2 linked regions of the Thiocapsa rosea genome follow. The protein of the gene in region 2 binds, or shares a complex with, the protein of the main gene of each other region. Links are inferred from orthologs where the notes say so. Each region holds a gene or a part of one and is shown on either strand. Other genes may lie near its edges. The genes, in order: dnaX and dnaN.

What was found.
Region 1: the proteins of dnaN (region 2) and dnaX are in contact, whole or in part, in a cryo-EM structure (PDB 8GIZ), measured with the Escherichia coli proteins. The link is inferred for Thiocapsa rosea from one-to-one orthologs.

What each region holds. Positions count from the first base shown.
Region 1 is NZ_RBXL01000001.1:2,896,109-2,912,961, reverse strand. What follows is about bases 1-2,956. They hold dnaX (DNA polymerase III subunit gamma/tau), read right to left. Parts: upstream 2,354-2,956; coding sequence 647-2,353; downstream 1-646. Other genes in these bases: BDD21_RS12885 (coiled-coil domain-containing protein), read left to right, coding at 2,878-2,956; BDD21_RS12900 (YbaB/EbfC family nucleoid-associated protein), read right to left, coding at 112-435; recR (recombination mediator RecR), read right to left, coding at 1-96. In the rest of the region: more of BDD21_RS12885, read left to right, coding at 2,957-4,152; BDD21_RS12880 (fumarylacetoacetate hydrolase family protein), read left to right, coding at 4,189-5,004; BDD21_RS12875 (hypothetical protein), read right to left, coding at 5,216-5,770; BDD21_RS12870 (hypothetical protein), read left to right, coding at 6,139-6,585; cysS (cysteine--tRNA ligase), read right to left, coding at 6,944-8,344; BDD21_RS12860 (peptidylprolyl isomerase), read left to right, coding at 8,725-9,213; BDD21_RS12855 (UDP-2,3-diacylglucosamine diphosphatase), read left to right, coding at 9,234-9,995; BDD21_RS12850 (hypothetical protein), read right to left, coding at 10,211-10,510; BDD21_RS12845 (rhodanese-like domain-containing protein), read right to left, coding at 10,533-11,003; BDD21_RS12840 (response regulator), read right to left, coding at 11,085-11,747; BDD21_RS12835 (histidine kinase), read right to left, coding at 11,747-13,363; BDD21_RS12830 (ABCB family ABC transporter ATP-binding protein/permease), read right to left, coding at 13,360-15,231; BDD21_RS12825 (S24 family peptidase), read left to right, coding at 15,334-15,720; BDD21_RS12820 (efflux RND transporter periplasmic adaptor subunit), read left to right, coding at 15,720-16,853. UniProt on the Escherichia coli protein: Part of the beta sliding clamp loading complex, which hydrolyzes ATP to load the beta clamp onto primed DNA to form the DNA replication pre-initiation complex.
Region 2 is NZ_RBXL01000001.1:1,592,452-1,606,366, reverse strand. What follows is about bases 3,655-6,638. They hold dnaN (DNA polymerase III subunit beta), read left to right. Parts: upstream 3,655-4,588; coding sequence 4,589-5,689; downstream 5,690-6,638. Other genes in these bases: recF (DNA replication/repair protein RecF), read left to right, coding at 5,702-6,638; dnaA (chromosomal replication initiator protein DnaA), read left to right, coding at 3,655-4,397. Outside these bases: tRNA uridine-5-carboxymethylaminomethyl(34) synthesis GTPase MnmE, read right to left, coding at 1-326; membrane protein insertase YidC, read right to left, coding at 346-2,028; membrane protein insertion efficiency factor YidD, read right to left, coding at 2,021-2,257; rnpA (ribonuclease P protein component), read right to left, coding at 2,242-2,640; rpmH (50S ribosomal protein L34), read right to left, coding at 2,637-2,771; more of dnaA, read left to right, coding at 3,054-3,654; more of recF, read left to right, coding at 6,639-6,838; gyrB (DNA topoisomerase (ATP-hydrolyzing) subunit B), read left to right, coding at 7,066-9,471; BDD21_RS07300 (lysophospholipid acyltransferase family protein), read right to left, coding at 9,468-10,244; gmhB (D-glycero-beta-D-manno-heptose 1,7-bisphosphate 7-phosphatase), read right to left, coding at 10,237-10,782; glyS (glycine--tRNA ligase subunit beta), read right to left, coding at 10,836-12,926; glyQ (glycine--tRNA ligase subunit alpha), read right to left, coding at 12,939-13,844. UniProt on the Escherichia coli protein: Confers DNA tethering and processivity to DNA polymerases and other proteins. Acts as a clamp, forming a ring around DNA (a reaction catalyzed by the clamp-loading complex) which diffuses in an ATP-independent manner freely and bidirectionally along dsDNA.

The sequences.
Region 1 (16,853 bases), 1.3 Mb from region 2 along the record:
CAGATGGAAGGCGATGCGCTGCGCCGACTTGGGCCCGACGCCGGGCAGGCACCGCAGGGCATCGATCAACTGACCGAGAAGCGGGCGCTCGGACACGGCGTCGGGCCGCGCCTAGAAGGGCAGCTTCATCCCGGGCGGCAAGGGCAACCCGGCGGTCAGCTCCGCCATGTTCTCCTTCGCCTTCTCGGCCACGCGCTGGCTTGCACCGTTGACGGCGGCGGTGATGAGATCCTCGAGCATCTCCTTGTCGTCGCCCATCACGCCGGGGTCGATCTCCACCCGACTGACCTGATAGCGGCCGTTCATGGTCACCTTGACCATACCGCCGCCGGACTCGCCGACGACCTCTTCCAGGGCGAGCCGCTCTTGGGCCAGCTTCATGTCTTCCTGCATCTTCTGCGCTTGCTTGAGCAGGTTACCGATTCCACCTTTCATCATGCGTTGTCGCGGGAAACCTCGGCCCCGGGGCCGAGGCGGGATAGCGCACGGCGGCGAACGCCGTCCATCTCCCGCATCCTCTCTTCTCGGTTGGCTATCTCGTTGGAAGAATCCGTCGCAGTGCGACCCCAGTCCACCCGAACCTCCGCACGGAGATTCGGCGCAACAGAAACGCCCGGCGCGTCGTTTGCGTGCCGGCACGCCGGTTTCAATCGGTCGGCTCGATACTCCCGGCGATCCAGCTCGCGTCGAGTTCGTCCTGCATCGCGCGCGCAACCGGGTCCTCCTCCATCGCGGAGACCGCCGCCTGACGACGCTCGCCGGTCTCGCGCTCGCGTCGCTGGGCCAGGGTCTCGCGCTGCGGCCGGGCGACCTGGATGTCGAGCTTAACCGCCGTCCCCATGGTCTTTTCCAGCGCGGCGTGCAGGCGCGCTTCCGCACCCGGGGAGCGCAGATGCTCGGCGGCCGGATCCAAGCCGAGCGAGAGTTGCCCGTCCGCCCAGCCTTTCAGATCGCAATGATGGGCGATCTGGCTCGCGATCCCGCCCAGCTCCAGACGATCCACGAGCGCGAGCCATTCCGCGTGCGAGGTGAGCACGACTGCACGCGCGGCGCCCGGAGTCTCGGTCGGCGCGTAGACTGCGGCAGCCGCACGCTGCGCCGGCGCAGGCTCGGCGACGCGCGGCTCGGCAACCGGCCGGAGCATCGATACCGGTGAGGATACTGGCGAGGACGCTGGCGAGGACAGTGGCGAGTTGGCCGCACCGCCGGGCGCGGTCTCGCGCAGGGGCGCGGGGCGCGTCGGCGCTCGCGTGGGTTCGTCCCGATGCGGACCCGGCCGAAACGCCAGGGCGCGCAGCAGGACCATCTCGAAACCGGCGCGCGGATCGGGGGCGAGCGGCAGGTCGGCTTGCCCGGTCAGCGCCACCTGATAATAAAGCTGTAGGTCCTCGGCCGGGAGCGCGCCTGCCAGCGCCTTCAGACGCGCGGCATCCGGATCGTCCGGGGCCAGTGTCTCGGGCACCTGCTGAAGCAGTGCCAAGCGGTGCAGCAGCGTGATCAGCTCGCGCAGCAGCTCTTCGAAATCCGGCGTGAGGGAGGCCACGCGCTCGACCTCGGTCAGCACGCGCGCGCCGTCGCCCGCCGCCAACGCGTCGAGCAGATCCAGCGTCAGATCACCCGGCAGGGTCCCGAGCATGGTGCGCACGCCCGACTCCTCGACCCGCCCGCCGCCGAAGGCGATCGCCTGATCGAGCAGACTCAAGCCGTCGCGCATGCTGCCGTCGGCACCGCGGGCCAGCAAGGGCAGCGCGGAGGCCTGAAACTCAAGTCCCTCGGCCTCCAGGACATGCTGGAGCCGGGCACGGATCTCCTCGGGCAAGAGACGGCGCAGATTCAACTGCAGACAGCGCGAGAGCACCGTGACCGGAACCTTTTGCGGGTCGGTGGTCGCGAGCAGGAACTTCACATGCGGCGGCGGCTCCTCCAAGGTCTTCAACAAGGCGTTGAAGCTGTGGTTGGAGAACATGTGCACCTCGTCGATCAGATAGACCTTATAGCGTGCACGGGCCGGGGCATAGGGGACGTTGTCCAGAAGCTCGCGGGTCTGGTCGACCTTGGTGCGCGAGGCGGCATCCACCTCGATCAGATCGACGAAACGCCCGCCGTCGATCTCACGACAGGACGCGCAGACCCCGCAGGGGCGCGCACTCACACCCTCCTCGCAGTTCAGCGCCTTGGCGAGGATGCGGGCAAGCGTGGTCTTGCCGACACCGCGGGTGCCGGTAAAGAGATAGGCATGATGGAGCTGGTCGCGATCGAGCGCGTTGGAGAGTGCGCGGACGACATGCGATTGTCCGACCAGATCATCGAAGCTCTTGGGGCGCCATTTGCGGGCGAGCACCTGGTAGGACATGCGTGGTTCGAGTCGGAGGAATTCCGTGTGGGGCGGCTGATAGAGTGGCGCGTGGTGAACGGTGATTGGCTGGAAACGAATCCACGAAGACGACGCCCACCCGCCCGACCCGATCGGGTGGGGCGGCGGCCGACGCCAGCCACACCCCGGCACACGCTTCAACCGCTGCGGCTGCTCCCTTCCGGGCCTGACCGGGTTCACGGTTTCGCGTTGCGAGGGGACCGGCGCAAGCCACCATGACATCGACATGCGGGCCGTGGCCCGAATCGACGCGCAAGGTTAACAAAGCGCACGACCGAAGACAAACGCCCGACGCCGGCTCGCTGGCTCGACATTGGCTCGACACTGGCTCGACATCGGCCCGAAACTAGCTCGACAATGGCCCGACACCCGAATCGACCCGACCGCCCGGGCGTGGCAGACTCCACGCGGACGACCCGTGGCCGGGGCCGAGCATCCGACACGGCCGAGCCCGCCGGCTCGGGACCCGCGCAAACAGACCCGCCGAGGCATTCTCATTACCCATGCGTCCTATCGCCCCGCTCATCCTTGTCCTCGGGACGCTCGTCATCGGCGGCGTCGGCGATCTCGCCGCCGAGACCGAGCCCCCTGCAGTCTCAGCCTCCGAAACCCAGCCGGATGTCTGGAACAGAACCCTCGAGACCGCCACCGGGTGGTGGGAGCGCTCGCGCGACTTTGCCGATCGGGCCGTCGCCGATGCGAAAGGACTCTTTGCCGACGATCGGGATTTCGCCCGGGTCTGGGGCTCGGTCGTCCCCACGCTGGACTCGGCATTGGTCCTGGAAGAGCGCCACGGCGAGCTGCCCGAGAAGACCTGGTTCGGGGCCGATCGGCGCTCCAATCGCGAGGAGATCAATGCCCTGCTCGACACGGCGGTGCAGATCCTCTCGACCTCGCCGATCCAAAACTACCGCGAGCGGATCCGGATCCTCCAAGCCCAGATCGAGAAGGCCCGTGCCGGGATCGCCGACGCCCGGCAGAAGCGGATCGCCGCCCCCGCGGAGTCGACGCTCAGAAGGACCGTCGCCGATTACGATCGACTGATTGGATCGCTGGAAGACGACATCGACCGCCTGAACGGCGAGCTGGCCGCGGTGAAGCGGGAATTCGCCGGCGAGCTGCGCGGCATGGGTCTGGAGCTGGCCGACGATCAGCTCGAACTGCTGCTCTCGACCGTCGTCGGCGACAATATGATCGACCTGGGCATCTTGTTCGACAACGTCAAGGCGGTCACCGCCCAGCTCGAGGTGCTGGTCGCCCAAAGCGGCGAGGATCTACAGAGCGCGCGACGCTATTACGGCCTCTATGTCGTCCTGCTGCAGGCGCTCAACCGCATGCACCTGCAGATCGAGGAGGCGATCGGGGAGCAGTATGTCCCGCAGATCGACGCCATCATCGCGCGTGCCCAAGAACTCTCCGGCGAGACCCGAGCCCTGCAGCGCGAGTCGCCGGGACGCCAGGAGGTGCTCGCGGCCAACCTGGAGGCACAGCAGTTGACCGTGCAGGCCGCCGAGATCTATCGCCGCTACCTCGCGGAACAGGCTGCGCAGGTGAAGCAGGCAAGACGCGAGCTCGAGAAGGATATCGCCGCCGCCTGGAACACCTACGAGACCGTCCGGGTGTCCGGCGAGCTGGTGAGCCTGGTGCGATCGAGCCAACAGCTGCTCGACGGCCTGATGAATCGCCAAGTCCCGACCCTGCGCCCCTTCGAGAATCTGGAGATGCAGCGCGAATTCCAAAAACTCACCGAGCAGCTGCGAACCCGCAGCGCCGGCTGAATCCCGTATCCATCCGCTATCGACGAGACCACGAACATGAAGATCGCCCGCTTTCTCGACACCCACTGCACCGTCCACTACGGCATCCCGATCGACGCCGGGCATGCCCGCCGGCTCGGCGGTCACCTCTACGAGGGTCTGACCGAGACCGCCGACGAGATCGCGGTGGCGCGCTGGCTGGCGCCGATCGTCCCGGTCAACGTCTACGGCATCGGCCTGAACTATCGCGCCCATGCCGAGGAGACCGGGGCCGCCATCCCGGCCAACCCGGTCGTCTTCATGAAGCCCACCACGGCGATCACGGATCCGGGCGCGCCCATCATCCTGCCGAACGCCTGCGAGCACGGACCCGAGGTCGACTACGAGGCCGAGCTCGCCGTGGTCATCGGCCGCACCGCGCACGACGTCCCGGTGGCGTCCGCGCTCGATTACGTGCTGGGGTACACCTGCGCCAACGACATCTCCGCGCGACGCTGGCAGAAGGAAGGCGGCGCCGGCCAATGGATTCGCGGCAAGAGCTTCGATAGCTTCTGCCCGCTCGGGCCGGTCTTGGTCACCGCCGACGAGATCCCGGACCCGCAAGCGCTGAGCGTCATCTGCACGCTCAACGGCGAGCGCGTCCAGACCGGCCACACCAGCGACATGATCTTCACCATCGCCGAGCTGATCGCCTTCCTCAGCCGCGACACCAGGCTCTTGCCCGGCACGGTGATCATCACCGGCACCCCGCCCGGCGTCGGCTTCGCACGCACGCCGCCGCTGTTCCTGAGCGCGGGCGACCGGGTGGTGGTCGAGATCGAGACGATCGGGGCGCTGGAGAACCCTGTTGAGCAGGCGCGAAGCCTGGCCTGAGGCGGAGAGGGTCGGTCGGTGATCGTCGGTTGTGCCGAGCCGCGCGAGGCACAACCCACCGTCGGCGCATTGAATTCGATCCCGCGGGCCGCCTGGCCGGCGGAAGAAGACGACTGCAAGTCGTCGATCCCGGGGACATCGTCACTTCGCGACGATCGCAGGCATCGCTTCGCCACTCACCACTCACTACTCACTACTCACTACTCACCACTCACCACTCAGCTCGAAGCGCGTCGTTCCGCCCTCGATCCAAACCGCCGAGGGGCAAATGACCGAAGACGATGTCGCCCTCGGTCCCGTCGTCGAGGGCGATCTTGCCGATGCCGTTGCGGCCGTCGCTCGCGCGGATGATGTCGGCCCAACCGCTGCGACCGTCGTCGCAATAGACATCGAAGACGGCGTCGGCCGAGCCGGTGAAGGCGTTGTAACCGCCGCGGCAGGCGTTTTGGCCGTTGGAGACGCGGAAATCGGCCGCGAAGGGCGAGGAGCGATAATCGCCGGTGTAGACCTCGCCGCCCATGATGACGGCGAAGGGACCGGAGGTTGAATAGCCCGGCGGCAACCGATTCGGCTGGCCGCGGTCGATCTCGTCCAAGACCTCGCTCACGCAGGAGGAGTAAGACTCCGGATCAAGGTGGGCGCAGAGACGCCGAGCATAGTCCATCGGCGAAACGCTCGCGCTGATCCCGCCCAGATGATTCGGCGGCACGAGTCCGCAGGCCCCGAGCAGGAGCGACAATAGGGCAGCGACATGGAAGCGGGTCATAAGCGTTCTCCGCGCACAACGACCGGTAAACCGAGCGGCCGGGACGGGTGAGCCGGACCGGTGATCGTCCCGGTCGAGACCGCCTCGATCGTCTCCTTGCCCGGTGAGCACGCGGTCAGTTTAGGCCCAATCGCGCCGGCCGGGGAGCATTAAACCGCGCCCCGCGCGGTATGCGATGTTTTTGGACGGGATCGGCCCCGGTCGACTTGACGACCGCTGGAGACGGCGCGGTTTAAGACCGAGCGCGCATGAAACCCATGCATCGCACCCTGCACAGCGGGGCGCTTTCGGACTACAGTTCCCGGAACGGCGAGACGCGCAGCGACCGACCCCGATCTCGAATCAACCCGACACGGAGCGACTCAGGGATGCGAACCAGGCCATTCATCCACGGATCCAAGCCAGGCGAGGGGCTGCCCGAGACGACGCGGCTTGTCGCGCGGTGGAGCACGCGTCTCCTCGCACTCGGCCTTTCGAGCCTGCTCCTCGCCGCCCTGTCATCCGGCTGTGCCCAAACGCCGGGCTTGCCCGGACAACTCGCCGAGCTGAGCTGTATCGGCGGATGCCAAGGTGTCCGAGACCAATGCAACGCCGATGCGCGCTACAGCTATCGCCAATGCCAGGCAGGCTACAGCGAGGCGTTCGTCGACTACCGCTGGTGTCTGGCCTCCGCTTTCGAGCGCTCCGAATGCGGTTATCCCTGGTGGTCCTGCGCCGAGAACCTCTTCGGCTACTGCGCCAATCGCGCTACCGAGTGCGAGCAAGCCTGCCGCGCACGCAGCACCGCTCAAGACCAGTGGAGCCGGGACCGGTAAACGGGGTCGAAGGATCTGCTCGTTGTCGTTGTCGTTGTCGTTGTCGCTGTCGTTGTCGTTGTCGTTGTCGTTGTCGTTGTCGTTGTCGTTGTCGTTGTCGTTGTCGTTGTCGTTGTCGTTGTCGTCCGGTATTCGATTACGACGACGACGAATTCCCCGACGGTTTATTCAAGACTGGCGGCGTAAGCGGACCAGCACCACCCGAATACAAGCAAAAAACGTAGGATGGGTAAAGCGCAGCGAAACCCATCCTCCCCGCTCCGACGCCCAAACCCATCCTCTCCCGCCCGCACCCGTGCGCGCAACGATTCGGCCCGCAAACAAAGGGTCTCGGATACCAAAGATCCATTCGCCCCCGTCAAGCCCCGCGCCGCCAAGCCGTCCCGCTCGGTCCGTCCTCGAGACCGATACCCGCCTCCGTCAGCAGCGTGCGCAGCCGATCGGCCTCGCCCCAATCCTTGGCGGCGCGGGCGGCGATTCGCGCCTGAACCAGGTTCTCGATCTCTTCATCCGACAGCCCCCCGTCGTCGGCCCGGCCACGAAGATAGAGCTCCGGATCCTCCTGCAGGATGCCGAGTACGCCGCCGAGCCGTCGCAGCACGGCCGCCGGACCGGCGGCAGCGCCGGGATCATCCGCTCGGATGCGGTTGACCTCGCGCACCAGATCGAACAACACCGCGAGCGCCTCGGGCGTGTTGAAGTCGTCGTCCATCGCGGCATGAAAGCGCTCGACGAAGGGCGCGGCAACGGACGCATCCGGCGTCTCGGACGCGACATCCGGCACGCCGCGCAACGCCGTGTAGAGTCGGGTCAGCGCCGCACGGGCCTGCTCGAGGTGCTCGTCGTCGTAGTTCAGCGGGCTGCGATACTGGCTGGTCAGGATGAAATAGCGCACCTCCTCGGGACGGAAGCGCTCCAGGATCTCGCGCACGGTGAAGAAGTTGCCGAGCGACTTGGACATCTTCTCTTCGTTCACGCGCACGAACCCGTTGTGCATCCAGACGTTCACGAAGGTCTCGCCGGTGGCCCCTTCGGACTGGGCGATCTCGTTCTCGTGATGCGGGAACTGCAGATCCGCCCCGCCGCCGTGGATGTCGAAATGATGGCCCAGTGCGCAGGTGCTCATGGCCGAGCACTCGATATGCCAGCCGGGCCGTCCCGGTCCCCAGGGCGAGTCCCAGGCCGGCTCGCCCGGCTTGGCGGACTTCCAGAGCGCGAAGTCCAGCGGGTCGCGCTTGGCCTCGTCGATCTCGACCCGAGCGCCCGCGCGCAGATCCTGTGGATCCTTCCCCGAGAGCTTCCCGTAGCCCGCAAAGCGCGCCACCGCGTAGTAGACATCGCCGTTCTCGGCGACATAGGCGAGCCCCTTCTCGATCAGGGTGCCGATCATGGCGAGGATCTCGTCCATGTGCGCCGTGGCGCGCGGCTCGTCGGTCGGAGGCAGGATCCCGAGCGCATCGGAATCCTCGTGCATGGCCTGGATGAAGCGCTCGGTGAGCGCCTGCATCGGCTCGCCGGCCTCGGCCGCGCGACGGATGATCTTGTCGTCGATGTCCGTGATGTTGCGGATATAGGTCACCTCGTACCCGAGCGCGCGCAGATAGCGATAGACGACATCGAAAACCACCATCACGCGCGCATGACCCAGATGGCAGTAGTCGTACACGGTCATGCCGCAGACATACATGCGCACCTTGCCGGGCTCGATCGGCTCAAAGGGCTCTTTGCGGCGGGTGAGGCTATTGTGGATCTGCAACATGGAATGCACTCGCGAGTGGGTTGGTCCGGGCCGCAAGGGGTCCGGAGCCGGGTTCCGGCAAGCCCGGCATGGTAACAAAGCCGAGGATGCAGGCGTGAACCCGCCTTTCCCCGACTGCGCAAAGGCCGTACCATTCAACCTAGATCGCGTCCGGAGCAAGACGCGCACTTTCGAGTAAGCTCGACGTTTGGCGCGTCCAGGCCCTTCGTGGGAACGCGGTTTAAAATTTGATCTTTTTGAATACCTTAAACCGCGCCGGCTCCGACATGTGTCGGAGCCGGCGCGGCCGAGCCAATCCAACAAACGACGCATACCGCGCCGGGCGCGGTTTAAACCCGCGTGCGCCGCCGGCGCGCCAGTACAGCCTGCGGAGATCCCCGATGATCAAGCTCACCACCACCCTCGGCGACATCCTGATCCAGCTGGATGCCGAGAAGGCGCCCAAGACCTGCGCGAACTTCGAGCAGTACGTCCGCGACGGTCACTACGACGGAACGCTGTTTCACCGCGTCATCGACGGTTTCATGATCCAGGGCGGCGGCATGACGCCGGACTTCACGCCCAAGCCGACACGCGCTCCGGTGGAGAACGAGGCGAAGAACGGACTGAAGAACCTCAACGGCACGCTCGCCATGGCGCGCACCATGGACCCGCACTCGGCCACGTCGCAGTTCTTCATCAATGTCGCGGACAACGGCTTCCTGGATTATCCGGGGCAGGACGGCTGGGGATACTGTGTCTTCGGATACGTCGTCGAGGGGATGGATGTCGTGAACGCCATCCGCGGCGTTCAGACCGGCTCCCGTCACGGGCACCAGGACGTGCCGGTGCAGGATGTTGTCCTCGAGCAGGCGGTCGTCGCCGACTAACGCGCCGAGGCGGGACACGCGTGCCGACCGAAGACGTCAGCGTCTTCGTCTCCGACCTGCATCTGTCGCCGGATCGACCGGCGACGGTGGATCTCTTCATCGCCTTCCTCGCCGGGCGCGCCCGCGAGGCGGATCAACTCTATCTCCTGGGCGACATCTTCGACGCCTGGATCGGCGACGACGACGACGGCACGCCCAACGCCGAGGTGAAGGCCGCACTCGCCGCCGTCACGGCCTCCGGGGTCCGCTGTCATCTGATGCACGGCAACCGCGACTTCCTGATTGGTCGGGCCTTCTGCCGCGAGACCGGATGCCGGCTCCTGCGCGACCCGACCCTCGCCCGGTTCGACGGCGAGCCCACGCTGCTCATGCACGGCGATCTGCTCTGCACCGACGACGTCGCCTATCAGCGATTTCGGCGCCGCATCCGCAACCCGCTGGTGCAGCGCCTCTTCCTCTGGCGATCACTCGCGGCGCGTCGCCAGGTCGCCGCCGACTACCGCCGCAAAAGCGGAGCCGCGACCGCCGAGAAGGCCCTGGACATCATGGACGTCAACCAAGAGACGGTCGCACACTATCTGCGCCGTTACGGCGCCGCGCGCCTGATCCACGGGCACACCCATCGTCCGGGCGATCATCGCCTGCAGATCGACGGCCGAGAGGCCGTGCGCTCGGTGTTGGCCGAATGGCACCCGGATCAAGGCGAGATGCTGGTCCACGGACCCTCGGGTTGGCACCGAGAGGCCGTACAGTCTTCAGTCGACAACCTCTACAGGCTGTAGACGCGTAGGTCGTGGTGACGATCGGAGGCACAACTGACAACAGCTCTCGTTGTCGTTGTCGTTGTCGTTGTCGTATTCGTGGTTGTCCGGAATCCGATTACGATTACGATTACGATTACGACAACGACAACGACAACGATTAGGGTTGTCGCTTTTGCCGAGACGGGCGAGGCACGACCCACGCCCGACACGTCCGGCAGGCACGCAAAGCTCGATCAAAGGGGGTCGGTTAGGGGATCACGCCCGATCGCCTCGGTCACGCGCGCGTCGGCGGTCGCGAAGGAATAGCCGCATTCCTGCGGCGTCATCTGTTCGGCGGCCACCCTCGGATATTTCCGGCAGCTCGGCGGGCGCATCGCGTAGACCGCGCAGCGGCTCAGACCTTGGTCGTCGAAGCGCAGGAAGGGACAGGGATAGGGCAGCTTGCAGCAGGCGCCGCAACGGTTGCATGCGCCCGTGCGATCGGGATCGACCGGCAGAAGCGAAGTCAACAAGCGCTTGGTTTTATTGAGCATTCGACATGGTTTTCCGAAAGAGTCATCGATCTGCCGGCCGCATCTGCTCCGGTCTGAGGCGCGGTGTAAAATAGCGATCTGCGTCGTCCAGGTCGACCGATTCCCCTGCCGCGTCGACCAGCGGTTGCTCGTAATCCTTCCATCCGCGCAGGCCCGTCTGCAGCGAGGAAACCTCTTGGTAGCCGAGCAGATTCATCGCATGGGCGGCCATGATGCTGCGGTATCCGGAGCGACAGACCACCACGACCTCCCGGTCGCGCGCACGCACCAGCTCCGGGACGGTCTCCTCGTAGTCCCATTCGCAGGCGGACTCAAGGATACCGCGCGGGACGTTGAGCGACCCATCGATATGCATCGCCGCGAACTCGTCCGGCTCGCGCACATCCACCAGCAGCAGATCCGGGTTCGCCGCAAGCCGCTCCTCGAGATCCCAGGGCATGATCTCCTTCACATCGCTCAAACAGTCTTTGATGAGCTCTAAAAAGTTCTTCATCGCTTTAAACCATATACAGAGCGAGATGCTCATTTTCGAGTGGGTTCGACGTTGGGCGCATCCACGGCCCCCGCCTCGGACTCATCCGAGATCGCGGCTCGCTCTGCGCTCGCACAGACCGCGCTCCACTGCAATCACGGCCGCCTCCACGCGCGAGTGCACGTCGAGCTTACGCAGGATCGCCTTCACATGGAGTTTGACCGTCCCGTCGGAAATATTCAGACGACGGGCGATCGCCTTGTTGCTCTGACCCTCGGCGAGATGACAGAGGATCTCGTGCTCGCGGGGCGTCAGATCGGCGATCCGACCCTCGGCCGCCGTACCCGCCGCCTCGCCTTGGACGGCCTTGGCCAGGACGATGGCCAGCTCGGGCGCCACCACCGTACGGCCTTGGACGATCTCGCCCAGCGCCGCAATGAGCGCATCCGGCTCCATGTCCTTGAGCAGATAACCCTGCGCGCCGCTCTGCAGCGACTCGATCACGTCGCGCTCCTCGGCGCTCGTCGTAAGCATCGCGATCGGCATGGTCGGGTGGGCCGCACGCAAGCGGCGGAGCATCTCCAGGCCATCGAGCTGCGGCATGCGCATGTCCAACAAGACCACGTCGGGCAGGGTCTCGGCAACCCGCTTCAGCCCCATCGCGGTATCGCCCACGGCCGCAACCACCTGGATGCCTCGGCGCTCCAACAACTCCTGAAGCCCGAACCGGAACAGGGCATGATCGTCGATCAACAGAACGCGCATCAGGCCGCCACCGATCCTTGGCGCGTGGTGCGCCGATTGCCGTCGAAGATGACCTCCACCCGCGTACCCTCCCCCGCCTCGCTCTCGATGCGCAGCTCCGCACCGATACGCCGCGCACGCTCCTCCATGATGGTCAGGCCGATGTGCTCGCCGGGATTGGATCCCGCCGCCGGGGTGCTGAAGCCGACCCCGTCGTCCTCGATCAACAACACATGTTGGCCGTTGGACTCCCGAGCCAGCATCACCCTCACGGTGTGCGCCTTGGAATGTTTGCGGATATTGGCCAGCGATTCCTGGACAATCCGCAAGATCTGCAGCTCCTCGCTGGCCGAGAGCTCGAACGGACGACAGTCGTTCTGAAAGAGCACGTGTGCGCCTGTCTCCTGGCCGAATCGGTGGGTGAGTTTCTCGAGCGCCGGCACCAGACCGCGTCGGTCCAAAGGGGCACGGAAGCTCGCCAGCAGCTCGCGCAGCTCGGTGTGGGCCTCGTCGAGCCCGTTGCGGATGCGGCTCAGATCATTGCGCGCCTCGAGCGAGATCGCACTGCCGCGCAGCGAGTCGGTCAGCATGCGGCACTGAAAGCGCAGGCTCGCCAGGGTCTGGGCGAGCGAGTCGTGCAGCTCGTGCGCCAAGGAGTTGCGCTCCTCGACGATCGAAAGGCGCCGCGCGTCGGCGTCCGAGCGCAGCTTGGCGATGGCGACCCCGAGGTGATGCCCCACGGTGGCGAGCAGATCCAGAATGTCCTCGCGGGCCTTCAGCCCGGGCCGGTCGACGAAGACGGTGTAGACGCCGAGCAGCTCGTCGCGATGCTCCAACGGCACGGTGACGACCTCCATCTCGCTGCTGGCGAACATCCGCCGGCCGTAAATCCTGGAGCAATAGCGCGCGTCGTTCCCGCAGAGGATCTCGCCCGGTGTGAGGACGCTCCCGCACAGACACAGATCCACCGGGCCGATGTCCTGCTCGCGCACCAGGTCGTCGTCCAGACCGATCGCCCCGACCAAACGCCGCGAGCCGTCGGGCATGACCAGACGCACGGTGGCGGCCCGGCCGTTGATCATTTCCTTCAAGACCCGTAGGAAGCGCAGCAAAAGCTCGTCGACACTCTCGGCCTGATGGATGCCTGCAGCCACGTCGTAGAGGATCTTCAGCGAGGCCGTCTTCTGGGCCAGCCGCATGGTCTGGCGTGCGACGCGGTTGTCCATCTCCTCGTAGAGGTCGGTGAGCTCCTCGTTGAGGCTGCGGATGTCGCGCGCCACCTGAGCCAGAACACCGGCATCGTCCAACGCATCGCTCGCGCCCGGCTCGCCTTGACAGACCCGCGAGAGCGAGTGTTCCAGGCGCACCAGAGGCAGCAGCAGTTGGCTACGCAACCGGCTCCAAATGAACAGGCCGGCGAGCGAGGCGCCGACGAGCGCGGCCATCGCGAGCGGTGCCGTCCAGCCCAGATGCGGCCGCGCACCCTGCAGGGTCAACAATGCGATTGCCGCGGCAAGCGCCGCCCCGAGCACGACCAAGGGCATGGCGAGCCCGGCCGCGCGCAGGACCTCGCGAACCCGCGACGCCTCGATCTCCTCGCCCCGCTCGGCGACGATCCGCGCTTGACTCAGGCTCACGGCGACACCTTCGGGGCCGGAGGCGTCGCGACGCGCACGTCCGTCGTATCGACCGGGTCCGGACCCGTGATCGGCACCGGCGCATCCGGCCCCTCGCGCTGCTGCAGATCCCACATGGCGGCATAGTGCCCGCCGGCCTCCAGGAGCGCGCGATGCGTGCCCTGCTCGCGGATGCGACCCTGCTCCAAGACGAGGATCAGGTCCGCGTCCACGACGGTCGACAGACGATGGGCGATGACCAGGGTGGTATGGTTCTCCGCGACCTCGGCCAGCGTCTGCTGAATCGCCTGCTCGGTGTGGCTGTCGAGCGAGGAGGTCGCCTCGTCGAAGACCAGGATCCGCGGCTGCTTCAAGATCGCCCGCGCGATCGCCACACGTTGCTTCTCCCCGCCCGAGAGTTTCAGGCCGCGCTCCCCGACCATGGTCTCCCAAGCGTCGGGCAGACTCTCGATAAAGGTCCGGATGTGCGCCATCTCGGCGCAGCGCTCGACCTCGGCGCGGGTCGCCTCGGGCCGTCCGTAGGCCAGGTTGTAATAGATGGTGTCGTTGAACAGGACGGTGTCCTGGGGGACGATGCCGATCGCCGCGCGCAGGCTCTCCTGGGTGACCTCGCGCAGGTCCTGTCCGTCGATCAGGATCCGCCCGCCCGTGACGTCGTAGAAGCGAAACAGCAGACGCGCCAGGGTCGATTTGCCGGCGCCGCTGTGACCGACGACGGCGAGGGTCTGGCCGGGTGCGATCCGGAAATCGACGTCCCGCAGGATCGCCCGTTCGTGCTGATAGTGAAAGTCGACGTGCTCGAAGCGGATCTCGCCCTCGCGCAGGCGCAATGCCTTGGTGTCCGGGGTGTCCTGGATCTCGGGTCGACGCTCGAGCAGCTTGAAGACCAGATCCATGTCGGCGAGCGCATACTTGATCTGCCGATAGACGATCCCGAGGAAGCCCAGCGGGATGAACAACTGGAGCATCAACGCGTTGACCAGGACCAGGTCGCCGACACTCATCTCGCCCTGCACGACACCGTTGGCCGCGAAGGCCATGATCAGGGTGACGCCGATCGCGATGATCGCGCCCTGACCGAAATTCAGCAGTGACATGGAGGTCTGACTCTTGACCGCCATCTCCTCCCACTCCGCGAGGGTGCCGTCGTAGCGGTCGAGCTCCATGCGCTCGTTGCCGAAATATTTGACCGTCTCGTAGTTGATGAGGCTGTCGAAGGCCTGATTATTGGCCTCCGAGTCCAAGCGGTTCATGCGATGCCGGTAGTCCATACGCCATTCGGTGATGGCGAAGGTGAAGGTGAAGTAGACCGCGACGGTCCCGAAGACGACCAGGGCGAAGGCCGGGCTGTACTGCTTCAAGAGGATCACCGCCACCAGGGTGAACTCCACCAGCACCGGCAGGACGCTGAAGGCGACATAGTTCAGAATGGTCGAGACCGATCGGGTGCCGCGCTCGAGGTCGCGGCTGATCGCGCCGCTCTGACGCCCCAGGTGATAGCGCAGCGAGAGCCGATGCAGATGGTCGAGCACCTTGGTCGAGAGCCGGCGCATGGCGCGATAACGCACCCGGGCGAAGACCACGTCGCGCAGCTCGTTGAAGAGCGAGGAGCTGAGCTTGAGCGCCCCGTAGACGACCAGAAGCGAGACGGGCAACACCAGCACCTGATGCGGCGTGGCCTCGAAGGCATCCACGATATCGCGCAGCACCAAGGGGACGCCGACATTGGCCACCTTCGCCGCGATCAGACACACCAACGCCAGCATGGCACGCCCGCGGAACTCCCACAGATAAGGCAGCATTCCGCGGAGGTTGTGCCAATCGCGTCGGTCGGAATGGATGCGCTCGGTGGCGGCGATTCGGTTCATGCAATGTCGCTCTGGACGCGATTTAAAGGTGTCGCCCGATCGTTACCCGGTCGGCTCGCCGCGACGAGCCGCCCGACCAACCTATAGAAATGAGGACGCATCATGGCAGATCCCACGATGGACAGCACGGGTTGCAGCATGCACGAGCCCTACGCCTTGCAGGTGCTCGGCGACCAGATGGAGCCGGAGTTCCCCGATCGCTGTGTGGTGATCGTCGAGCCGACGGACAACCGTCAAAACAACAGCTTCGTGTTCGCCGAGGTCGAGGGCGTGCGCTGGTTTCGCAAGTATGTCCGCGAGGACAACGGCACCGAGCGGCTCGTCGCGGTGAACCGCATCTATCCCGACATCGATCTCAACGGACTGGACTGGCACGTCCTGGGCGTCATCATCCAACGCAACATCCGCCGTAAGATCAAACACTACGACTACTCCCAAGAGCCCGAGACCTCCCCGACGGTGGCCATGAAGGATCTGACCGGCCGGTGATGACCCACGACCCCGTACCCAAGCCGATTCGCGCCCCCGGCGCGCCCGACACAACCGAGCCCGTCCGCCCCCGCCGCGCGGGGCCGCGGATGCCGCTTTTGCTCGCTGCTGCGCCGATCGCAATCCTGGCTGCGACCCTGATCGCCTGCTCCCCCGGGGGGGACCCGCCGTCGAGCGCGAGCCGCGAGCGCGGTGCGCTCGATCACCTGGTGGCCACGGTCGTCGTGGAACGCGCCGCGACGACCAGCACCCACGAGCGTCCGGGCTCGCTGCGTCATCGCCGCCAGGTGCGCCTCTTCAGCCAAGAAGAAGGACGCATCACCGCGCTGGACGTCTTCGAGGGCGACATGGTCCGAGAGGGCGAGGTCCTGATCGCGCTCGAAGACGACATCCTGCAGGCCGAGCTCGACAAGGCGCGTGCGACCCTGGCGCAGGCCGAGCTCGACGTGGGGCGACTCGAGGATCTCGTCCGCAAGCGCGCCGCCTCGGACGCCGAGCTGTCGCAGGCCCGCACCGCCGTCGCCGTGGCGCGAGGCGATGTTCGACTCCTCGAGACCCGGCTGGACTTTACCCGGATGACGTCACCGTTCGACGGCGTCGTGACCGAACGGCTGGTCGAGCCGGGTGATTTCGTCTCGAGGAATACCCACCTTCTCACGATTGCCGATCCGGAGTCCTTGGTTGCGGAGGTCTTTGCCTCCGAGCTGATCCTGCCGCGGATGACTGTCGGCGACCCGGCACAATTGCGCATCGACGCCCTCGGCGTGGCGAGTTTCCCGGCACGGATTCTGCGCATTCACCCGAGTTTGGAGCAGACCAGCCGACAGGGCATCGTGGAGCTGACGCTCGAGGATCCGCCGCCCGGCGTGAAGGCCGGACAGTTCGTGCGGGTCACGCTCGAGACCGCCGCGGTGGAGCGTCTGCTGATCCCCTTTCGTGCCCTGCGACGCGATCGCGACGGCGAGCTCGTCTGGCTGATCACGGACGAGGGCCAAGCCTCCCGCAGAAAGGTCAGGAGCGGGCTGCAGATCGCCGATCGCATCGAGATCCTCGAGGGTCTCGCACCGGGCGATCAAATCATCACGCGTGGATTCCTCGGCCTGGCCGAGGGTAAAACAGTCAAGGTGGTCCCG
Region 2 (13,915 bases):
AACTCTCCGGGGCGGGCAGGGCGGGCGCCGAGTTCGAGGCAGCGCTGGACCAGAAGATCCAACACGACCGGGCCGCCGTGGCCCTGTAGCTCGAGGACATCCTCGCCGGTGAAGGATGCCGGTGCGGGAAAGTAAAGGACGATGCCTTGGTCGATGAAGGCGCCCGAAGCATCGCGGAAGGTCGCGAAGCTCGCGGATCGCGCAGCAGGAAGCCGGCCGAGCACGGCGGTGGCAATACGGGAAACACCGCTGCCGCTCACCCGCACGATGCCCACCCCGCCGAATCCGGGCGGGGTGGCGACGGCTGCAATGGTGTCTGTCACCATTGCGCTCGACCCACAGGGTCTACTTCTTCCGTTTGGCCGCGGCCGCCTGCTTCTCGATCGTGCGGGTGATGTGCCATTGCTGCGCGATGGACAGGAGATTGTTGACGGTCCAGTAGAGCACCAGGCCCGACGGGAAGAAGGCGAAGAAGACCGTGAAGACGAACGGCAAGGCCATCATGATCTTCGCCTGCATCGGATCCGGCGGCGGCGGATTCAGCTTCATCTGCACGAACATGGAGACACCCATGATCAGCGGCAGGATGAAGTAGGGGTCGGGCGCCGAGAGATTGTCGAGCCAGAGGATGAAGGGCGCATAGCGCAGCTCCACGCTCTCGAGCAGGACCCAGTAAAGCGCGATGAAGACCGGGATCTGGATCAGGATCGGCAGACAGCCGCCGAGCGGGTTGATCTTCTCGGTCTTGTACATCTCCATCATGGCCTGGTTCAGGCGTTGCTTGTCGTCGCCGTAGCGATCTTTCAATGCCTGCAGTCGAGGCGCCAGCTGACGCATGTTGGCCATCGACTTGTAGCTGGTCTCGGAGAGTTTGTAGAAGGCCAGCTTGATCAGGATCGTGAGGAAGATGATCGACCAACCCCAATTCCCGACCACCCAGTAGATCTTGCTGAGCACCCAGAAGATCGGCTGCGCGATGACGGTGAGCCAACCGTAGTCGACCGCCAGCTCCAGCCCCGGAGCCACGCCCGCAAGCTGGTCTTGGAGCTTCGGACCGACAAAGAGCTCGTTCTCGAAGACGTGGGTTGCGCCGGGCGCGATGCTGACCGCGGGCGAGTACTTGCCGATGATGTAGCGCGAGTCGGCGAGGACGTTCGTATAAAAGGTCTCGAGCACGCCCGCCGGCGGGATCCAAGCCGCCAGGAAGTAGTGCTGCATCATGGCGATCCAGCCGTCGGCGACACTCCGGTCGAGCTTGCCTTTGCGCATGTCGTCGAACGACACCTTCTTGTACTTGTCCTCCGGGCTGTAATAGACGGCACCGGTGAAGGTGTGGATGAAGCGCGATTCGTTCGGATCGTAGAGATCCGTGCGCTGGAGCTGGTTGTACTGGCGCGCGACGAGAGGCGCGTCGGTCGTGTTGGTGATCGACTGGCTGGTGCGCACGACATAGCTGCCGCGCTCGAAGCTGTAGCGTTTGCGGACCTCGATGCCGGTGTCGCTGACCCAAACCAATTCGACATCGAGGGTCTTCTCGTCCGGCCCGAGCCGATAGACGGACTGAGTGGCCTCGAAGATCGCCTCATGTGTCGGCAGCAATGAGGGGTCTTCGCCCAGCAGCCCCGACTGGGCAATAAACATGTTCGGGGGAACGGGCTTGAGCAACTGGAAGGGTTCGTCCGGACGCTCCGCGACGGTCGCGTAATCCAACAACCAGGCCGCGGAGAGGGTTCCACCGCGCGGGGAGATCTCGATGTGGAAGACGTCGGTCTCGACCCGGACCGGGATCTCGGTCGGTGACGTCGACGCTTCGGCGGCAGACATGCCGGCGGTAATGGCATCGGGGGTCGTCGCGACCTGCGGGACATCCGGCGCCGCGGAGGAGGGGGCGGATGCATCGACCGTCAGACCGCGCTCCTGCGCCACCTGCGGCTGAGCCGGGCGCCCGTAGTCTTCCATCCAGGCCGAGTAGATGAGAAACACTACGGCGGCCAGGGCGAAAAACAGGATTAAACGCTGGTTATCCATGAGAACTGGTCTGCCTTTCGGTTGGAACTGGATCGAAGCCGCCTTCGTGCCAGGGGTGGCAGCGGGACACCCGGCGCATCGCCAGGTAGCCGCCGTGCAGGAATCCGTGGCGCTCGATCGCCTCGACGGCGTAGTGCGAGCAGGAGGGATGGAATCGGCAATGCGGCCCGAGGAGCGGACTGATGCCGTACTGATAGGCGCGGATCAGGACGATCAAGATTCGACGCATGGTTGTTTCTCGATGGTATCCCAGGCGCGGGCGAGGGTGGCGAACAAGCGCTGATTCGGCATGGCCGGCGCGCCGGACGCGCACAGCACAACGATATCCCAGCCGCCGAGGCGCGAGCGATTGAGCCGGAAGCTTTCGCGAACGATCCGTTTCAAACGGGCTCGGTCGACGGCGCGGCGCGCGCACTTCTTCGCGATCGCGAGCCCGAGTCGTGGATGCTCCAATTGATTCTCGCGGTACAGCACGAGGAAGCCGGCGCCGCCGCGGCGCCGCGGTTCGGCAAAGACGTCACGAAACTGTCGGGAAAGGGTGAGTCGACAGGTCCGCGGAAAGGTCTGATCCGGCTCCGCGGGCGGCTCGGCGCGATCCTCCGCGCGGTTCAGGGGATCAGGCGCACGCGACCCTTGGCGCGGCGGGCATTGAGGACCTTTCGGCCGTTTTTGGTCGCGCTGCGCGCGCGAAAACCATGGGTCCGCGCGCGCTTGATGCGGCTGGGTTGGAAGGTGCGTTTCATGCTCGGTGCTCCGGAAGTCGCGTCGTCCGGGACTCGGCTGAGCCCCGCCTTAAAAGGCGCGGAAACATAAGCAATTTCCGCCTGAAAGTCAATGCCGATAGGGTTCGGGCTCTGGGCGACCGGTTGTGGATAAGTCTCGTCCGGGAGGCTAGACTGCCGCAACACCGGATCGGGGAGAGGTCAGCGAGGGAAACCTCCGGACCGATCGGCCGAGCCATCAGGAGCGCCGGAGCGATCGACGGTCCTGCTCGACAACAGCAAGCGGGTTTTTGGGAGTCCACCGTGGGAGTATGGGAACAGTGTGTCAGACAACTGAAAGGAGAGTTGACCTCGGCTGAGTTCAACACCTGGATCCTGCCGTTGCAGGCGCGGGTGGACGAGGGTCGGTTGCGGTTGTTCGCGCCGAACCGGTTCGTCTTGGATTGGACGCGCCAGCATTACGAGGGGCGGCTGCTTGACCTGTGCCGTGCCTACAGCGACGGTGCGATCGCGAGGCTGAGCTTCGAGGTCGGGGGTTTAGACTCCACCTCGAATGGCACGCCGGCCCAGATCTCCACCGCCGCCGTTCCCGTGGATGCAGACGGTGAGTTGGCCGCGCGGCGGGCGAGTGCCAATTTGAACGCGGATTTCACGTTCGACAGCTTCGTCGAGGGTAAATCCAACCAGCTCGCCCGGGCGGCATCGATCCAGATCGGACAGAATCCGGGTACCGCATACAACCCGCTTTTCATCTACGGCGGCGTTGGGCTCGGCAAAACACATCTGATGCATGCCGTCGGCAACATCGTCCTCGCGACCAACCCGAACGCTCGGGTCGTTTATCTGCACTCGGAGCGGTTCGTGGCCGAGATGATCAAGGCGCTTCAGCACAACCGAATCGACGAGTTCAAGAAGACCTATCGCTCGGTCAACGCCCTGCTGATCGACGATGTTCAGTTCTTTGCGGGGAAGGAGCGATCACAGGAGGAGTTTTTTCACACCTTCAACGCACTGTTCGAGTCCCGCCAACAGATTGTCCTCTCCAGCGACCGTTTTCCGAAGGAGGTCGTAGGCCTTGAAGAGCGGCTTAAATCCCGTTTCGGTTGGGGACTGACGGTTTCCATCGAGCCGCCGGACCTCGAAACCAGTGTCGCGATTCTGCACAGCAAAGCGAGCCTCTGGGGTGTGGATCTGCCGGAGGATGTCGCCTTTTTCGTCGGGCGGCGGATTCGCTCGAACATTCGCGAGCTCGAAGGGGCGCTCCGACGTCTGGTTGCCAACGCTCAGTTCACCGGCAAACCCATCAGCATGGAGCTGGCAAAACATGCGCTTCGGGACATGCTGGCCGCACAGGACAAACAGGTCAGTATCGAGAATATCCAGAAGACCGTGGCCGAGTACTACAAGCTCAGAACCTCCGACATGATCTCGGCGAAACGCAGTCGCTCGATCGCTCGCCCGCGTCAGGTCGCCATGGCGCTCGCAAAGGAGCTGACGAAGCACAGTCTACCCGAGATCGGACGGGCCTTCGGAGGACGTGATCATACGACCGTCCTGCACGCGACCCGGACGATCAAGAATCTTCGCGACAGCGACGCATCGATCGAAGAGGACTACAAGAACCTGTTGAGAACTCTGACCTCATAGCTGTGGATAGCGTGTTGACAGAAATCGAAGGCGGTTTGAGTCGAAACTTATACACAGACTGCCCAGAGGTTGTGTCTTCGGTCGAGCACGCCGATGTCGCTGATCCAAGGTCAGTTGTGGGCGCTCCTGCACTCATGCACAGCCCTTATTACTACAGGTTTTTTAAATTACTTAAGTTTTAGGAGATCACGATGGAGCTTGTCGTCAGCCGTGAACGCTTGTTGCCTGTGCTCAGTAAAGTCGTCGGTGTGGTGGAACGACGCCAAACGCTCCCGATCCTCGGGAACCTCTTGTTGTCCGCTCGCGAAGACCGCCTCGATATTTGCGGAACGGATTTAGAGGTCGAGGTGAGGACGAGCTGTACCGCCACGGTGCCGGGGGTGGGTGAGACCACGCTTCCGGCTAGAAAGCTGATGGATATTTGCCGGAATCTGGCTGAAGGGACGGAGATTCGGTTTCGACTGAACAACGAGCGTTGCCTGGTCACTGCGGGACGCGGTCGGTTTACCCTCGGTGCTTTGCCCGCGGCGGACTTCCCGCTGATGGATGCCGACATCGATGGTGTGGAGGTGAAGGTTCCGGAGGGCGTCCTGCGTCAGATTCTCGATAAAACCTCGTTCGCGATGGCCCAACAGGACGTGCGCTATTACCTGAACGGTCTACTGCTCGAGTGGGAACGCACCGGGATCACGGCCGTCGGCACCGACGGGCATCGATTGGCGAAATTTCATCGGACCCTGGATTTGGATGTGCCGGAACGCGTCCAGGTCATCGTACCGAGCAAGACAATCCTCGAGCTTCGGCGACAATTGGCATCCACCGACGAGGAAGTGACGGTTTCGGTCGGTTCGAGGAGCATTCGGATTGCGGTCGGGGGCATGATCATGACTTCCAAGTTGGTCGACGGACGTTATCCGGAATACGATCGGGTTATCCCGCGCGAGCTCGGAAAGGTGGCCAGGGTGAGTAACGATGCCTTGAAGCGCGCCTTGGCACGGACCTCGATTCTGTCGAACGAGAAATATCGTGGCGTTCGTTTGGCGTTCGAGGAGGGCGTCCTACGGCTGCAGGCTCACAATCCCGAGCAGGAGGAGGCGGAGGAGGAGATCGAGCTCGACTACAGCGGCGAGCCCGTCGCGATCGGTTTCAATGTTGCCTATTTGTCCGATGTCTTGGGTGCGGTCGAGGGCACGGAGATCGAGGTTCGATTCAGCGATGCGGGGAGCAGCTCTGTTTGGCGTGGTCTCGCGGCGGAGGACGAAACCTATGTCGTCATGCCGATGCGGTTGTGATCTGCGGAGTTCATGGACGGTTTGACAGGTCCGCGGCTTTTGACGCTGCGGATCAGGAATCTAAGAAACCTCCGGAGCGTGGATCTGGACCTGCGGGAGAAGTCGCAACGGATCCTCTTGACCGGGGACAACGGTGCGGGAAAGACAACGCTGCTTGAAGCGGTTTATCTTTTGGCTCGAGGCCGGAGTTTTCGTGGACGCAAGGCGGGTTCCCTCACGACCGACGGTGAGCGTCGAACGCTGATCGAAGGGCGGTTTCGGGAGGTGGATTCGTCGAGCGACTCGATTTTGGTCTTTGAGCGAAGCGGTCGGGGAAGTCTGAGACGGTATAACAGTGTCCCGTTGGGTTCGCTACCACCGAGCGACAGCCCCCTGCGGGTCAAGCTTGTCGGGGAGAATCCTCAGATTCTGTTGGAGGGGGAGCCGACACTCAGACGCGGGCTTTTGGACTGGAATGTGTTCCACGTGGAACATCAGCTTGGTCGGCTGCGGGCGGATCTTCGGCGTGTCCTCGCCCAGCGAAATGCGGCACTCCGGCAAGGCGGCGCTCGCGTGTCGACTTGGGATGCGGCATTCGTCGACCTTTCGGGCCAAATAACAGGCAAACGCGTGGCTTTCCTGGAGCGGTGGCGCGCCCAGTTCAGAACGCTCGCAGACGACTTTGCGTTCCTAGACGGGTGCGATTTGTTCTTCGAGCGCGGTTGGCCGGAGGATAGCGACTTGTTGGACATCCTGGAGCGGGGGCGGAGCGCGGAGATACAACGCGGTCAGACCCTCGCGGGCGCACACCGGGCCGATATCAGGATCGGCCGCGACGGATCTCCATCGAGGCTCTCCCGTGGCCAGGCAAAGGTGGTCGTTTGTCTTCTTCAGCTCGCGGCAGAACGTGTTCACCGAATGACCGGGCTCGCGCCGTCGCTCTGGCTCCTCGACGACGTCGATGCCGAGCTCGACAAAGGCACCGCTGATCGACTCTGGCGGGTGCTCGGAGAGTCGGTCGCACAGCTGTTCATCGCACGCTTGAGCGCCGAGTCCGGGGGCATCGCCGATGGATCCACGATGCCGGACGCCATGTTCCACGTGGAACATGGCGTCCTCACCCCACCTGCGATCGTCGATCTTACCCCGACGAGGTTGTCCTCGGTTTGACGGCCTCACCGTCCACTGCCCATATCCGCACCCGCCGCCCTTAAGGCGCTTCGGCGCCCGTTCCCGTATAATGGGGGTGTTCAGGCAGCAGCCTTGCCCCGGCGTCCACCTCACCGACAGCGGGGCGCACCATGCTTCCAAAAAAGGCGTGATGCGGCGATCCATCAACGGTCGCGCAGCCAGCGTTTGCGAGCCCTCCCACCGATCCAGCATTTCGACCAGGCCACATGACCTACGATTCAACGAGCATCAAAGTCCTTCGCGGACTCGACGCGGTCCGTAAGCGGCCGGGCATGTACATCGGCGATACGGATGACGGCACCGGTCTCCACCACATGGTCTTCGAGGTCGTCGACAACTCCATCGATGAAGCCCTTGCCGGCCATTGCGACAACATCCGTGTCATCCTGCACGATGACGGCTCGGTTTCCGTGACCGACAACGGGCGCGGGATCCCCGTGGATATCCATTCCGAGGAACAAAGGTCGGCGGCCGAGGTGATCCTCACGGTCCTCCATGCCGGGGGAAAGTTCGACGACAACTCCTACAAGGTCTCGGGAGGGCTCCACGGTGTGGGCGTGTCGGTCGTCAACGCTCTCTCCGATCGCCTTTTTTTGAAGATATCCAGGGGGGGGCGCCTGTATCAGCAGGAGTACCACCTCGGAGAACCTCAGTACCCGCTCAAGCTCGTTGGAGACACCGATGCAACGGGAACGGAAATCCGCTTCTATCCGTCGGACCAGACCTTTACCCACATCGAGTTCCATTACGACATCCTGGCTAAGCGACTTCGCGAGCTTTCGTTCCTCAACTCCGGTGTGCGTATAGAGTTGTTCGAAGAGGCAACCGGCCGAGAGGACATCTTCGAGTACCAGGGCGGCATCCGGGCCTTTGTGGAGCACCTGAACCAGAACAAAGAGCCGATCCACCCGAGCGTGATCCATTTCACCGCCGAGCGGCAATCCGTCACGGTCGAGTTGGCGATTCAGTGGAACAACGGCTATCAAGAGACGATCTTCTGCTACACCAACACCATCCCGCAGAAGGACGGCGGCACCCATCTGGCCGGACTGCGTGCCGGGCTGACCCGGACCTTGAACGGCTATATCGAGCGCGAAGGTCTCGACCGCAACCAGAAGATCCGTCCGGTCGGCGACGACGCGCGCGAAGGCTTGACCGCGGTCCTGTCCGTGAAGGTGCCGGACCCGAAGTTCTCGTCCCAGACGAAAGACAAGCTGGTCTCCTCCGAGGTGAAGGCGATCGTCGAGTCACTCGTCGTCGAGCAGTTGAACATCTTTCTCGAGGAGCAGCCGGCGGAGGCGAAAGCGATCGCCAACAAGATGCTCGAGGCCGCGCGGGCTCGCGAGGCGGCCCGCAAAGCCCGTGAGATGACGCGACGCAAGGGCGTGCTCGATGTTGCAGGGTTGCCGGGCAAGCTTGCCGACTGCCAGGAAAAGGACCCGGCCAACTCGGAGCTGTATCTGGTCGAGGGTGATTCCGCAGGCGGTTCGGCCAAACAAGGGCGTGACCGGGCCTTCCAAGCGATCCTTCCGCTCAAGGGAAAGATCCTGAACGTCGAGAAGGCCCGTTTCGACAAGATGTTGTCCTCTGCCGAGGTCGGTACCCTCATTACGGCGCTGGGATGCGGGATCGGGCGCGAAGAATACAACCCGGACAATCTCCGTTATCACCGAATCATCATCATGACGGACGCCGACGTCGACGGCGCTCATATTCGAACGCTTCTGTTGACCTTCTTTTATCGTCAGATGCCGGAGCTGGTGGAACGCGGCCATATCTTCATCGCACAGCCGCCGCTCTACAAGATCAAGAAGGGGAAGCAGGAGGAGTACCTGCTCGACGATGCGGCCCTGAACCGCGCGATGCTCCAGGCTGCGCTGGACGGTGCCGACCTCCACGTCAATGCGGACACGGTGCCCTTGGCCCGTACCGCGCTCGAAACACTCGCGCGGGACTATCAAGTGTTCGTCGGGATCATCAAGCGTCTATCGACACGCTACGACGCGGTCTTTCTCGACGAGCTGGCCAAGGCGCCACCGCTCGACGATGCGCTGCTGGCTGATGCCGGAGCCTTCTCCGATTGGCGCAACGACATGGAGCGGCGATTGAATCAGCTCAAGTCGCTTTCGTTGCACTACCAGCTCCGTCTCACCGATCCGACATCGCTTCGTCCTGGCGCGCTGGAGTTGGTTCGTTTGATCCATGGCATTCCGGAGAGCCGCATCATCCCGCTGGACTTCTTCCACACGGCGGACTACGCAAAGATCCTGGATTACGGCCGAAAGGTCGCTGGCTTGATCGAGCCGGGAGCCTACATTGCGCGCGGCGAACGCCGTAAGGAGATTACCGAGTTGGGCGAAGGGATCCGCTGGCTGCTCGCCGAGGCGCAGCGCGGACACAGCATTCAGCGCTACAAAGGACTTGGCGAGATGAATCCCGACCAGCTCTGGGATACCACAATGAATCCCGAGACTCGGCGCCTGTTGCGGGTGACCATCGAGGATGCCGTGGGTGCCGACCAGATCTTCACCACCCTGATGGGCGATCACGTCGAGCCGAGGCGTGAATTCATCGAGCGCAATGCGCTCAACGTCGAGAATCTGGACGTCTAAACCGCGTCCGGTCCAGGCAATGCAGCGACCGTCGACTCAATCCATTCTTCGACCGCCGCATTGATCTCGGCAGCGCTCCGCCCCGCCGTCGGGATGGTCGGGCCGATGACCAGGTCGATCGTCCCGGGTGTCTTGCTGATGCTCTGCCGTCCCCAGAAGGAACCCGCATTGTGCGCGATCGGCACGACGGGTTTACCGCTGCGCTCGGCTAAGACAGCCCCGCCGATAGCGTACGGGCGGCGACAGCCCGGTGCCGTGCGCGTACCTTCCGGGAAGACGATCACCCACCGCCCGCTCTGCAGGTTCCGCAGACCTTCGCGCACCAGCTCCACGATGGCTCGACGTCCCGCGGCCCGGTCGATCGGAATGCAGTGCAGGCGCCTCAAACCGGCCCCGAAGACCGGGATGCGCATCAACTCCTGCTTCAAGACCCAGCTCTGGCGAATCGGCAGCACGGCCCTCAGCGCGAGGATGTCCCATGCCGACTGATGTTTGCTCAAAACGATCGCGTTCTCGACAGGCAATCTGTCCAGTCCACTGACGCGGCAGCGCAGGCCGCAGATCCATTTCAATGCCACGAGATTGAGCTTTGCCCAGCTTTGCGCCAGACGATCGAGACGTTCGTCCGATGCCATCGGACCGACGAGGAGAAGAAGGGTGGAATAGACGAGGGCCGAGCCGACCAGAACGACCTGATACAGCAGGGAACGGGTCAGGGTCACCCCGCGCATCAGACCGGCATTCAGCCTCTCCCGGAATGTCGGCCTATCCATGGAGAAGTGCGTCGGCGACGGACGCGAGGTCGGCATAGGCGGGAACTCCGACGAGGTCAGGGGATCCGCTCGCCAGTGTGCCTTCCCCTTTTCCCGTGCGAACCATCCAGGGATCGGCCCCGGCAGCCCTCGCCGCAACGATGTCGCCGAGCGAGTCGCCGACAAAGGGTACGCCGGCAAGATTCACCGAGAGTCGCCTTCCGATCTCCTCGAGCATGCCGGGTTTCGGTTTGCGGCATTCGCAGCCGGCATCGGGTCCATGCGGACAATAGACGATCATCTCGATCCGTCCTCCTTGCTCGGCCAGGAGATCCCGAAGCTTGCGGTGCATGGCATCGAGGTCCGCCGGTGTCAGCAGACCGCGCGCCAACCCGGACTGATTTGTCGCGACGGCCACCCGATAGCCTGCGTGGGAGAGACGCACGATCGCATCAATGCTGCCCGCCAAAGGGATCCATTCGTCGATGGATTTGACGAAATGCTCCGAATCCTCGTTGATGACGCCGTCACGATCCAGAATCACGACCCGATCAACCATCACTGCCGCCCTCGTACATCAAAACGCAACCGCCCGTTGAGTTGACCCATCCATCATTCTTGGAGACGGGAAATATCCGCAACCAGGAGGAACAATCCCGCCAGTGAACTGAGCAGTCGGATGCGGTTCTCGCGGATATCCGGGTCCTCCACCATGACCATCACCTGGTCGAAAAAGGCTTCGAGATCGGTTTCGAGGTCGGATAAACGATGCAACACCCCGACATAGTCACGGGAACGGGCGAGGGGTACGACCAGCGAGGAGAGCTCCTCGACCCGAGCGGCAAGTCGGATCTCGGCAGGCTCTTTGAGCAGTTGCCCGTTGGTTTGCGGACACTCCGAGCCGAATTCGATGTCGACCCCTGCCTTGCTTAAGATGTTGCGGATGCGCTTGTTTGCCGCTGCGAGGGATGCCGACCCGCTCATGGATCGGAAGGCCGTGACGGCCGCCAGACGGGCATCCAGATCGGTCGGTCGAGTGACACCCGTGTGGAGCACCGCCTCGATCGTATCCGCGGAGACACCACGCTCATGGTAGTAGCCGCGCAAACGATCGATCACATACGCCAGCGCAGCAGCCTCGACATCCTTGCTCAAGAGGCCCTGCGGATAGGCGGATGCCGCCGAAGCAATCAGCTCGCGTAGATCGAGCTCCAAGGGGGTCTCGATTAGGATGCGCAGCACGCCGATCGACGCACGTCGCAGCCCGTAAGGGTCTTTGGCCCCGGTGGGACGCAAGCCGATGCCGAATATCCCGACCAGGGTATCGACCCGATCGGCGATCGCCAGGACCCTTCCGCACGGGCTCGTCGGAAGGACATCGCCTGCGAACCTCGGCAGATACTGCTCTTCCATGGCAGCGCAGACACAGGGATCTTCGTTCGCGTGCTCGGCGTAATAGCGCCCCATCGTCCCCTGAAGGCCGGGAAACTCGTAGACCATTGAGGTGACCAGATCGCAGCGTGAGAGCCGAGCGGCGCGGGCAGCGAGATCCGGATCGACCCCGATCGAGGACGCCAGATCACGTGCCAGGCGCGCTACTCGGGCGCTCTTCTCGGCGACCGTGCCGAGCCGATCCTGGAAGACAACGGTCTCGAGCCGTTGGGCATATCCTTCCAACGGTTGTTTGAGGTCTTGGGCCCAAAAAAAGGCCGCATCCGCGAAACGCGGACGGATCACGCGCTCGTTGCCGGCACGGACCTGATCCGGATCTCGGCTCTCGATGTTGGCCACGGTGATGAAGGAAGCTTGCAAGACACCCGAGGTGTCCTCGACCGGGAAGTATTTTTGATTCGAGCGCATCGTCTCGATCAGAACCTCGGGGGGAATGGCGAGGTAGGCCGCGTCGAAGTGGCCCAGAATCGCGCTTGGCCATTCCACCAAGGCCGTGACCTCGTCGAGCAGCGCGTCATCGACCCGTGCGCGCAAACCATTCGCCGCGGCCAGCGCCTCGACCTGGCTGCGTACCAGATCCCGCCGCCGTTTGAAATCCGGCTCGACCGAACCCCGCGAGCGCAGGAGTTCGGCGTATTCCGTCGCGTCGGGGACGTTGATCGGGTCGGGGTGATGAAAGCGATGTCCGTGCGTGTGGCGACCGGCCTCGGTGCCCAGGATACGCCCCGGTATCGCTTCGGTCCCCAGGAGTAAGCAGACCCAGTGGACCGGGCGGACGAACTCTTCCGAGCCCTCGCCCCAACGCATTCGTTTGGGGATGGGAAGTCGGGCCAGCGCGGCTTCGGTCACATCCGGCACCAGGGAGGTCGTGAGCGCGCCGGACAGCGTGCTTCGGAATGCCAGCCATTCGCCCTTGTCCGTGACCTCGCGAGCGAGAGCATCGACCGGCACACCGCACGACCCGGCGAAACCCAAGGCGGCCTTGGTCGGCAGCCCGTCGGGCCCGAACGCGGATTGCACGGCAGGTCCCCGCCGCAGGATCTCCCGATCGGGCTGCCGGGTCAGAATGCCTCGCACCAAAAGGGCAAGTCGACGTGGCGAGGCGAAGGGCTCGATCGTCTCGAAGCCGATGCCGGCGCCGTCGAGTTGCTCGCGAAAACACCCGGCAAAGGCGTTCGAGAGTGCGAGCAAAGCGGTCGGAGGGAGTTCTTCGGTCCCGATCTCGACCAGAAGGTTACTGGTTGCGTCCAAAGTCGTCTCCCGTTAGCGGGTCAGCATCGGGAAGCCGAGGGCCTCCCGGCGGTCGAAATAAGCCTGGGCGACGGCTCGCGAAAGGGTGCGCACCCGCAGGATGAACCGCTGCCGCTCGGTGACCGAGATCGCGCCGCGCGCATCGAGCAGGTTGAAGGTGTGCGATGCCTTCAAGACGTGCTCGTAGGCCGGCAGCGGGAGCCCCTTCTCGACCATGGCGGCGCTCACCGCCTCGCAGGTGTCGAACTGCTTGAACAAGGCATCGACGTCGGCGTGCTCGAAGTTGTAGGCGGACTGCTCGACCTCGTTTTGATGATAGACATCGCCGTAGGTGACGACGCCCGCCGGGGTCTGGCTCCAGATCAGATCGTAGACGCTCTCCACACCCTGCAGGTACATGGCGATCCGTTCGAGGCCATAGGTGATCTCGCCGGTCACCGGCCGACAATCGATACCTCCCACCTGCTGGAAATAGGTGAACTGCGTCACCTCCATCCCGTTGAGCCAAACCTCCCAGCCGAGCCCCCAAGCACCCAAGGTTGGGGATTCCCAGTTGTCTTCGACAAATCGGATATCATGCACGAGCGGATCGATCCCGAGACGGCGCAGCGAGTCGAGATAAAGATCCTGAATCTCGAGCGGCGAGGGTTTCAGCACGACCTGGTATTGGTAGTAATGCTGGAGGCGGTTCGGATTCTCGCCGTAACGCCCGTCGGTCGGTCGACGCGAAGGCTGGACGTAGGCGCTGCGCCAAGGCTCTGGCCCGATGGATCGCAGAAAGGTTGCCGGATGGAAGGTTCCCGCGCCCACTTCCATGTCGAGTGGCTGAAGGATGACGCATCCCTGCTCGGCCCAATAACGCTCGAGGGCAAAAACGAGGCCCTGAAAGGTCGAGACATCCTCGCGATCGAGACTCAAGATCGTACTCCTTCGGCCCAGTGTTGACGAAAATCCAGCAGTATAGCGCCGAACGGCGAGATCGCGCCAAA